Regions from separate parts of the Janthinobacterium lividum genome, predicted to be linked through region 3. Evidence: predicted binding sites of a transcription regulator. Region 3 holds the regulator's gene; each other region holds the start of a gene.

Region 1 (3,270 bases), 250 kb from region 3:
AACGTGATGGCCATCTACGCCAACGAAAACGGCCAGGGCATGGCCTTCGAGCCCGTGCTGGGCAATGATGACCCGGACGCGCAACCGACGGACAGCCCGGCCTCGGCCGACGTCCCGCCACCGGTGCTCGCCCCCGCCGCCAGCGGTCCCACCCTGTCGTCCGTGCCGACCGGCTCCCCCGAACAACGCGACAACGCCACGCCCGGCGACGACGAGCCACCAAAAAAAGGCGGCCGCCCGACCCTGACACGCATTAAATAGCGTATAATTCGCAACGCGCAGTTTTTGCCGACTTAGCTCATTTGGTAGAGCAGTTGATTTGTAATCATCAGGTGGCCAGTTCGAAACCGGCAGTCGGCACCAGAATTCAGTAGGAAATCAAAGGGTTACCCGCTTCGGCTGGTAGCCCTTTTTTCTTTTCCCACGCCCGCGGAAGCCATCCGGAACACTGGCACGCATCGCCATCCAGGTTGACGCGTTGCTGCACCGCGCAATGACGTCCGGCACATTTAGGCGCAAGATGAGCACGTGCTTGCGCAATGCAGGCTCCCGATGTCTGGCTTGCCTACCTGGGGAAACATCATGTCCGCACACACTTACAAGCTGATCGAACTGGTTGGCACATCGACCGAGAGCAGCGATCAGGCGATACGCGATGCCGTTGCCAAGGCGGCGCTCACGGTCAAGCATATGGACTGGTATGAAGTGACCGAGTCGCGGGGACATATCGTCGACGGCAAGGTGGCGCACTTCCAGGTCACGCTCAAGGTCGGCTTCCGGCTCGAGTAAACGGATCGAGTAAGGCAGGCGGCGCATTCACCGCCGCGCGACCGCTCCCCGGCTTTCCAGCCACTCCCGGCCGCCGGCCTCCAGCGCGGTGTCGATGACCTTTTCCGGCAGGCTGTAGACGGTCGCCCAGCTGGCCCGACCATCCTGCGTGTTGGCGGGAAAACTGTGCGTCTCGATGGGCCAGTGATATTTGCGTTTCAATGCCTTGACGATGGCGGCCAGGGAGACGCGGCCTTGCAGCGGCTCGGCGCCGGACTGGTCGCGGTTCGACAGCAGCACGGCCAGGACCTGGCCGCGGCCCGTGCGCGCGCCGGGGAAAGTGGGGGTTTTGTTTGCCATGGCCTATTTTACCGGGCAATGATCGGACGAGATACGATGTGCCGCACCTTTGATATGGCGCAAGCGCCGCAGCGGTTTTGCGGCCACGATGGGTATTTCGCCAGGCGTGCCGGCGCCCCTCTGCCAGCCTGGGCCTATCATCATGGGGCACAGGAGCCTATCATGCACAGCCTGAACATCCACGCCATGCAATGGCAGCCCGTTGCCGATATTTCCGCCGTCGATCCGCTGCTGCCCGAGGATCTCGCCTGCTTTCGCGAACTGCGCGATGTGCTGCAACGCTATGGCGCGCTCGACCGCTTCGGCATTTCCCTGATCCACCGCCATTTCGACATCGCCAACGATGAGGAGCTGATGGAGTACACGGATGCGGCAGCACGCACCCTGACGGTAAAACCTGTCAAGAAAAGCGACATCGACTGGCAGCATACGACGATTACCAACTGGAAATTGACGGAGGGCGAGGAAGTGGCGCGCATCGGATGCGGCTGCGCACGCAATTCCGGTGGCCACCTCGGCTATCACCGGGGCACCTGAGGCTGGCTGGCGCCGCCCGCCAAGCGGCGTCGGCCTTTCTTACACTTTGCTTCCGCCAGCTCAGTCCGCTTTGCGCAAGCAATTGATTTCACGTGATTTTTTTGTGTGGCACGCAAGCTGCTTATCCCTGTCTACGAGATGAATCCAGGCAAGTCATCCTGGATTCTTTGTCCCCCGGATTTTTCGAGACTGACCACGATAAGAGGCTGCGATGAACGTCGATCACACACGAAGCAAGACCCTGGGCTGGCTGGGCGCACTGGCGGCGGCAAGCCTGCTGGCCAGCGGCCAGGCGCAGGCCGGCGCGTACGGCCTGGCCGTCAATGAGTTGAACAATTTCCGCATCACCACCAGCGCCGGCGCGCTGTCGCTGGCCGGCGCGAATCGCAATGCCAGCGACAGCGCGTTTTTCGAAGGCGGCGTAGCCGTCAATCCGCGTGCCGTCAATACAGGACCGGCCGCCAACGCCGACGTACTGCAAGTGTGCTCGGGTGGAGGCTGCAGCGGCTTGCCGCAAAACAATTACGCCCCCAGCCCCAGTTCCACCCTGGAGTTCGCCCGCGGCGATGCACATGCCTTCGGCAACATGCTCAATGGCGGCGCCACGGTGCGCGCCGTGGCGGAAGCCCAGCGCAACACGGTCGGTGCCGCCACATCCACGGCCGGCGACACGCTCACCGGCTCCGTCAACCTGACCCTGTCGAGCGCCGGCTTCATCACCTTCAGCTTCATGGGACGGCGCGACCTGCGCACCAGCGTGACGACCATGGGCGACAAGTCGAACGTGTCGATCATGGATATCTTCAATATCTCCTGCAACAGCGCCAGCCCCGTCGGCTGCCTGTCGAACGCGAATGCCGATGGCGTGATCTTCCAGTTCGCACCCGATGGCGATGCCAACAATGGCAGCGACGTCAACGGCAACCATACGGTCGGCAGCCTGGATCCGTTCAGCCTGAACATGACGGCCGGCACCAACGACCCCGCTACCGGGCGCGCCTTCACGAATGGCTTTGCGATGTTTTCCCTGACCTCGAATTTCGCCCTGCCGGCCGGCAGCTATACCTTGAACTTTTCCAAGTCCACGCGCACCGACATCGTCGTCATCGATCCCCTGGCCGTGCCGGAACCGGGCACCCTGTTCCTGCTGGGCATGGGACTGGCGGCCCTGGCTTTTACGCGGCGCCGCCAACCACAATCATCAGCAGCATGAAATAAAACGGCGCCTCATGGGCGCCGTTTCTTTTGCATCAACAGAGGCGTGTTAACCGAGCCGCGCCAGCGCCTGGCGCGCCAGCTGCAACTGCTGCAGATAATAGCGGTGCAGCATGGACGGATCGCTCAGGTCGCGCCCCAGTACCAGGCGCAGCTCGCTGACAGGACAATCGGCGGCCTGGGTCTGCACCTGGGTTTGTACCTGCATCCCCAACTGGCGGGCCAGCTGGCGCGCCGCCTGCTCCTGCGCGGGCCGGTATTCGACGCGCGTGCGCGCCACCTGGAAGCTGGTTTCATTGGCCAGGCGCACCACCTGCACGGGAGCGCCGGCCAGGCTGCGCGCCAGTGCGGCGGCCAGGCCAGGCACGCCATTGCCATTCACAATTTCCA
Region 2 (3,270 bases), 860 kb from region 3:
ACCGCGAAGTGATGATGCAGAACCTGATCGCCGCCGTGCGCACGGTCATCCATAAACCGTTCCAGACGCACGTGGAAGCCGTCAACTGCCACCATAACTATGTGCAGAAGGAGCACCACTTCGGCAAGGATGTATTGATCACGCGCAAAGGTGCCGTGTCGGCCCGCGCGGGCGAACTGGGGATCATTCCCGGCTCCATGGGCGCGAAGAGCTTTATCGTGCGCGGCAAGGGCAATGCGGAGAGTTTCCATAGCTGCAGCCACGGCGCGGGACGCACGATGAGCCGCACGGAAGCGAAGCGGCGCTTCAACCTGGATGACCAGATCCGCGCCACGCAAGGCGTGGAATGCCGCAAGGATGAAAACGTGATCGATGAAATTCCGATGGCTTACAAGGATATCGATGCGGTGATGCTGGCGCAGCGCGAGCTGGTCGATGTCGTGCATATCTTGAAGCAGGTCGTCTGCGTCAAAGGATAATAGAGAGAAAACAGAGATGATAGAAATAGATGGAGCGCAAGGCGAAGGCGGCGGACAGATTTTACGTTCGGCGCTGAGCTTGTCGATGATCACGGGGCAACCGTTTCGGCTGATTAACATTCGCGCGGGGCGGGAAAAGCCCGGCTTGCTGCGCCAGCATCTGCTGGCTGTGCAGGCGGCAACCGCCATTTGCGGGGCGCGCACGACGCCGGTGGCGCTGCGCGCGTCGAGCCTGGAATTCGTGCCTGGTCCCCTGCGTGGCGGCGATTACCGCTTTGCCATCGGCAGCGCGGGCAGTTGCACTCTGGTATTGCAAACCCTGTTGCCGGCCCTGCTGCATGCGGATGGGCCGTCCACCGTGCGCATCAGTGGCGGCACGCACAATGCCATGGCACCGCCCGTGCATTTCCTGCAGCGCGCATATGGCCGTGTCCTGGAACAGATGGGGGCCGAGGTGGATATTACGCTGCAACGCTATGGCTTTCATCCCGCAGGCGGCGGCGAGGTGATGGCCACCGTGCAACCGTGCCAGCGCTTGCGGCCCATCGCATTGCTGCAGCGCGGCGAACGGAAGGCGGGGTATGCGGAAAGCGTGGTGGCGGGCGTGCATGTGCAGGTGGCCGCGCGCGAGCTCGAGCGTGTCGCCGGGGGCATGGGCTGGAGCGGCAAGCAGTTGCGCCTCGTCGGCTTGCCGGCGGAGCAGGGACCGGGCAATGTCCTGTTGCTGACGCTCGAGCATGAGCATGTCACGGAGGTGTTTACTTCGTTCGGTGAAAAGTCCTTGCTGGCCGAATCGGTGGCCAAGCGCCTGTTGAACGAGGTGCGCGCCTATCTCAAGACGGACGCGGCCGTCGGCGAGCACCTGGCCGACCAGCTCTTGCTGCCCATGGCGCTGGCGGGCGGCGGTACCTTCAGCTGCAACAAGGTATCGCAACATGCGCTGACGAATGCCGAGGTGATTGCCCGGTTTTTACCCGTGCGTATCACTTTCGCGCAGCAGGAGCGGAGCAGCATCTGCACGGTGGCCGCCGCCTGACGGGCGCGCTGACACAACTGGCTGTTGCAGCTGTTCCAAATTGATACATGGTCGGCCGGATGTGGGGCATAGACGCATGGCATGGCATTTGCTCTTCTTTGGTATTGACTAAAAAAACCAAGGAGACCAGCATGACCTATTCTATTCGTACCCTGCTCGGCGTGGCGGCGGCCGGCGCCGTTGCCCTCACTTCCCTGCTGACCTTGCCGCATGCCTATGCGCACGGCAATGTCACGCCGCAAGGCGTCGATACCACGGGCTTGCCCAAGGTGGGCGACAAGTGGCTCGAACAAAATCCGTATCGGGGCAACAAGCTGGCCTTGACGGTGGGCACCTCGGCCTACAACCAGAATTGCGCCCGCTGCCACGGCATCGAAGCCATCTCGGGCGGCATCGCGCCGGACTTGCGCCAGCTGGACCGCGATTGCTTCGGTATCAAGAATGAGACAAAGAAACAGGCGTGCTACAAGGAGACGGACAATTACTACCTGACCACCATACGCCACGGTAAGGTGCGCAATGGCGCTGTGTACATGCCGCCGTTCGAAGGCGTGTTCAACCAGGAAGCCATGTGGGCCATCAAGACCTATCTGGAAACTCGCCGCGAGTCGAATTAAGTCGAACTGATCACAAAGGAGTCCCATGCGTTCATTTCAATTCCGGGGCGCGCGCGCGATGATCTCGCTCGCCTGCCTGGCGCTGTGCGCAGCCGCGCCGGCGCGCGCCGACTGGCAAAAAGTGCAGCAGTCGGGCAGCCTGAAAGTGGCTGTGTATAACGAGTTCGCGCCGTTTTCCGACAAGGGGGCGGGCATCGATATCGACATCGCCGAAGCGCTGGCGAAAAAGCTGGGTTTGAAACTGAGCTTGCTGCCATTTCCCGCTGGCGAAAATCTCAACGACGATTTGCGCAATATGGTGTGGAAGGGGCATTACCTTGGTTATGGTCCCGCCGATGTGATGCTGCATGTGCCGGTCGACAAGAAGTTGATGGCGGATAACGACAAGGTCCAGATCTTCGCGCCGTATTACGTGGAAACCGTGCGTCTGGCGCGCAGCGCGCAAGCCGTGCCGCAATTCGATGGCGTCGCTTCGCTGGCCGGCAAGCGCATCGGCGTGGAAAAAGTATCGATCGCGGCCATGCTGATGCTGGGCGAAGACAATGGCAAGTACCGCGACGATGTGCGCATCTTCGACACAGCGGCCGAAGCCTTGCAGCAATTGCAAGCGGGCAAGCTCGATGCCGTGCTGGCCAACCGTTCGGAAATCGAGTCGGTGCTGAAAAGCGATCCGGCTTTCCCCTTGAGCGAAGTGGCGTTCGCCCGCTTGCCGCGTGCCGGCTGGGCCGTGGGCCTGGCCGTCAGCCGCCAGCAGCTCGACGTGGCAAAGTTGCTGCAGGCGGCCATGAACGAGATGGCGGCCAGCGGTGAATTGAAAGCCATCTTTGAAAAATATGGCGTGAAGGAAGCACGGCCCTGAAGTAGCGTGCTTGAGTTTAAAAGCCCGCGCATCGATCGATGCGCGGGCTTTTTAGTTTTAGAAACTATATTGGGCGCTGACGCCCAGCAACCAGTTGCGTCCCGGTGCCGCTTCATAGTAGCGCTTGTTGCTGTCGCCGACGATGACGGAGCCCACGTAGGTCTTGTCGAAAAGATTGTTCAGGCGGGCAAATTCCTTGAAGCGCCAATTGCCCACGTTTTGTTTGGCGTTGACGCGCGCATTGAACACCGTATAGCCGGGCGCCGGCTTTTCGCTGTT
Region 3 (3,270 bases):
CCTCCAGCAAGGCGCTGCCGCCTTGCGGCGTGGCCAGGCCCGCATCGTAAAAGAAACGGATGTCGCCGCCGGCGCACAGGGCTTTTTCACTGCTGGAGCGGATCACCACGGCGTCCACCTGCGGATCGTCGCGCCAGGCCAGCAGGGCCGCGCTCAGGGCGCGCACCATCTCCAGCGACAGGGAATTCAAGGCTTTCGGACGGTCGAGCACGATATGGCCCGTGCGGTTGCGGATGGAAGTCTGGACGAAGTCGCTCATGGCAGGCAGGAAAGAAGTGAAAGTGCAAACATTTTAGCCCCTGCGCGGCGAACATTGCGCTCAAAAGGTCCAGGCGCAAAAAAGGGCGCAAGATGTGCGCCCTTAGTTGATCACAACTGCTGGAAGCGGGTGGCCTTAGACGGCGACGACGGCTTCTTCCTCGGAGTTGTCTGGCAGATGCTTGATCGCCTCTTTACCGTGCCCTTGCACTTTGGTTTTGTATTTCATCACTTGCCTATCGAGCTTGTCGATCAGGGTATCGATCGCGGCGTACAGGTCGTGCGCCAAGCTTTCCACATAGACAGTCTTGCCGCTCAAACGCAGGTTGACTTCAGCCTTTTGACGTTTTTCTTTCTCTTTGAGGTTATCCACGGTCAGAATCACGGCGATATCGATGACTTGATCGAAATGACGTTTCACGCGCTCCAGCTTCGTTTGTACGTATTCACGGATGGCTGGTGTCACTTCGAGATGATGTCCGCTGATGGTGAGATTCATACACACTCCTAAAGATGATCGGGTTCGTGCGGTCCATCCTATCCGGCCCGCAGAGGAACCGAAAAAAACTTACAAACACTTACGCAGGCTCACTGGCGGAATTTTCAACGCTTCCCGGTATTTGGCAACAGTACGTCGCGCAATCACCATGCCTTGTTCCCCCAGCATGTCCGCAATCTTACTGTCGGATAAAGGATTTTTAGGGTCTTCTGCTCCTGTCAGTTGCACGATCAATGCCCGTATCGCCGTCGATGACGCTTCGCCCCCCGCTTCGGTGGCGACGTGGCTACCAAAGAAATATTTCAACTCGAACATGCCGTGCGGGGTCAGCATGTACTTTTGAGTTGTTACCCGCGAGATAGTACTCTCGTGTAAACCCAGTGTATCAGCTATTTCACGGAGCACAAGGGGACGCATGGCAACGGCCCCATGCGAGAAAAAGTTCTTTTGTCTTTCTACTATCGCCTGCGCCACGCGCAGGATCGTGTCGAAGCGCTGGCGCATATTCTTGATCAGCCACTTGGCTTCCTGCAACTGTGCGCCCATGGCGCCCTCGCCCTTGCCCTGCTTGAGCAAGTTGGCGTACATGGCATTGACGCGCAGGCGCGGCATGACATCGTTGTTCAGCGTGACTTGCCAGCCATTGCGCGCGCGCTTGACGACGACGTCGGGCACCACGTAATCGGACACGTCCGAGGCGAACACGGCGCCCGGATGCGGATTGCACTGGCGAATCACCGTCTGCGCTTCGCGCAAGTCTTCATCGTCGCAATCGAGGGCTTTTTTCAGCTTGTTGAAATCGCGCTGGGCAAACCAGGCCAGGTGCTTTTCCACGATGACGAGGGCCATGCGGCGCGTCACCATGGCGATGTGCGGCAAACGCTTGATTTGCAGCGCCAGGCATTCGGAGGCATTGCGCGCGCCCACGCCGGGCGGATCGAAACTTTGCAAGAGAGACAAGGCCGTGCGCATCTCGTCAGCGTCGATTTCCAGCTCTTCCGGCAGGCGCGCCAGGATGTCGTCGAGCGACTCTTCCAGGTAGCCATTGTCGTCGAGCGCATCGATGATCAGCTCGACCAGCGCGCGGTCGCGCAATTCGAGTACCGTCACGCGCATCTGCTCCATCAGGTGTTCGCGCAGGGTACAGTGATGGGCCTCCAGTTGCGGGCGCGAATCCTCGTCGTCGGGCGCCTTGCCGCGGCTCGCCTCGCTCCAGTCGCTGTCGCCGCCATCCGCGGCGGCAGGACCCTCGCCGGCATCGCCGTCAAAGGTTTCCGCTTCGGCCGGCGCTGTGGGCGCTTCCTGGCCTGGCGGCTGGGGCGGCGCTTCGGCCGGCGCTGCCGTGGAACTCAAGGCGCCATCGGACAGCAGGCGCAGCGAGCGGTCGAGCGGATCATCGAGGCGCTCGAGCAAGGGATTGTCCGTCAGCAATTGCTCTAGTTCCTGATGCAATTCCAGGGTAGACAATTGCAACAGGCGTATCGATTGCTGCAACTGCGGCGTCAGTGCCAGGTGCTGCGAAGTGCGCAGCTGCAATGATTGTTTCATTGGCTTACATGCGGAAGTGTTCGCCCAGATAGACCCGGCGTACCGACTCGTTCGCGATGATGTCGTCGGGGCGTCCCGACGCCAGTACCGAGCCCTGGTTGATGATGTAGGCACGATCGCAGATACCCAGCGTCTCGCGCACATTATGATCGGTGATCAGCACGCCGATATTGCGCTCCTTCAAGAAACGCACGATGCGCTGGATCTCGATCACGGCGATCGGATCGACGCCGGCAAACGGTTCGTCGAGCAGCACGAAACGGGGATCGGTGGCCAGCGCGCGGGCGATTTCCACGCGGCGGCGCTCGCCACCGGACAGGGACAGGGCCTGATTCTCGCGCAGCTTTTCAATCTGCAAGTCAGCCAGCAATTTATCCAGGCGCACCTCGATCTCGGCCTTCGTCAGCGGACGGCCTTCGACGGTCTGAATTTCCAGCACGGCGCGGATATTGTCTTCCACCGTCAGCTTGCGGAAGACGGACGCTTCCTGCGGCAGGTAGGACAGGCCCATCTGCGCGCGGCGGTGGATCGGCAGGCTGGAGATGTCCACGCCGCTGATATCGATGCTGCCGCCATCGGACGGCACCAGGCCGACGATCATGTAGAACGAGGTGGTCTTGCCGGCGCCGTTCGGGCCCAGCAAACCCACCACTTCGCCGCATTCGACTTGCAGCGAGACATCATGCACGACTTGCCGCTTACCATAGGTTTTTTGCAGCCCGCGAACGATCAGGGTGCTGCCGCAACGAGTATTGTCCATTATTTCTTTCCTGGCGCGGGCGTGGCCGGCGCTTTCTCCGCCGCCGGTGCCTTGGTTTTCGGCTGGATCACCATGCGCACGCTGCCGCCATCCGGGGTGCTGGTGCCGCTGTTGGAATTTTCCATCGCAAACACTTCCTTGCGGCTGTCATACGAGATGAAGGCGCCATTGGCCACGTCGGTCACTTTCGTGCCTTCCAGGCGCG

The links. The regulator sigma-54, encoded in region 3, starts transcription at its own class of promoters, with help from an activator protein. The targets are predictions, from matches to a motif close to TGGCANGNAANCTGCTTT.
Region 1: U0004_RS02430 (EDSAP-1 family PEP-CTERM protein) is a predicted target of sigma-54. The motif match lies at 1,772-1,789, and genes of this name have one in related genera.
Region 2: pedF (cytochrome c-550 PedF) is a predicted target of sigma-54. The motif match lies at 1,593-1,610, and genes of this name have one in related genera.

What each region holds. Positions count from the first base shown of each region.
Region 1 is NZ_CP139976.1:558,114-561,383, reverse strand. Features, by position in the region: gene U0004_RS02455 (ClpXP protease specificity-enhancing factor) at 1-261, shown strand, start outside; tRNA gene U0004_RS02450 (tRNA-Thr) at 288-363, shown strand; gene U0004_RS02445 (dodecin) at 583-789, shown strand; gene U0004_RS02440 (hypothetical protein) at 817-1,128, opposite strand; gene U0004_RS02435 (hypothetical protein) at 1,291-1,665, shown strand; gene U0004_RS02430 (EDSAP-1 family PEP-CTERM protein) at 1,877-2,878, shown strand; gene U0004_RS02425 (LytR C-terminal domain-containing protein) at 2,930-3,270, opposite strand, start outside.
Region 2 is NZ_CP139976.1:6,275,317-6,278,586, reverse strand. Features, by position in the region: gene U0004_RS28335 (RtcB family protein) at 1-479, shown strand, start outside; gene rtcA (RNA 3'-terminal phosphate cyclase) at 496-1,515, shown strand; gene pedF (cytochrome c-550 PedF) at 1,647-2,132, shown strand; gene U0004_RS28320 (substrate-binding periplasmic protein) at 2,158-2,991, shown strand; gene U0004_RS28315 (TonB-dependent receptor family protein) at 3,049-3,270, opposite strand, start outside.
Region 3 is NZ_CP139976.1:810,307-813,576, reverse strand. Features, by position in the region: gene U0004_RS03595 (enoyl-CoA hydratase/isomerase family protein) at 1-259, opposite strand, end outside; gene hpf (ribosome hibernation-promoting factor, HPF/YfiA family) at 395-757, opposite strand; gene U0004_RS03585 (RNA polymerase factor sigma-54) at 827-2,305, opposite strand; gene lptB (LPS export ABC transporter ATP-binding protein) at 2,310-3,065, opposite strand; gene lptA (lipopolysaccharide transport periplasmic protein LptA) at 3,065-3,270, opposite strand, start outside.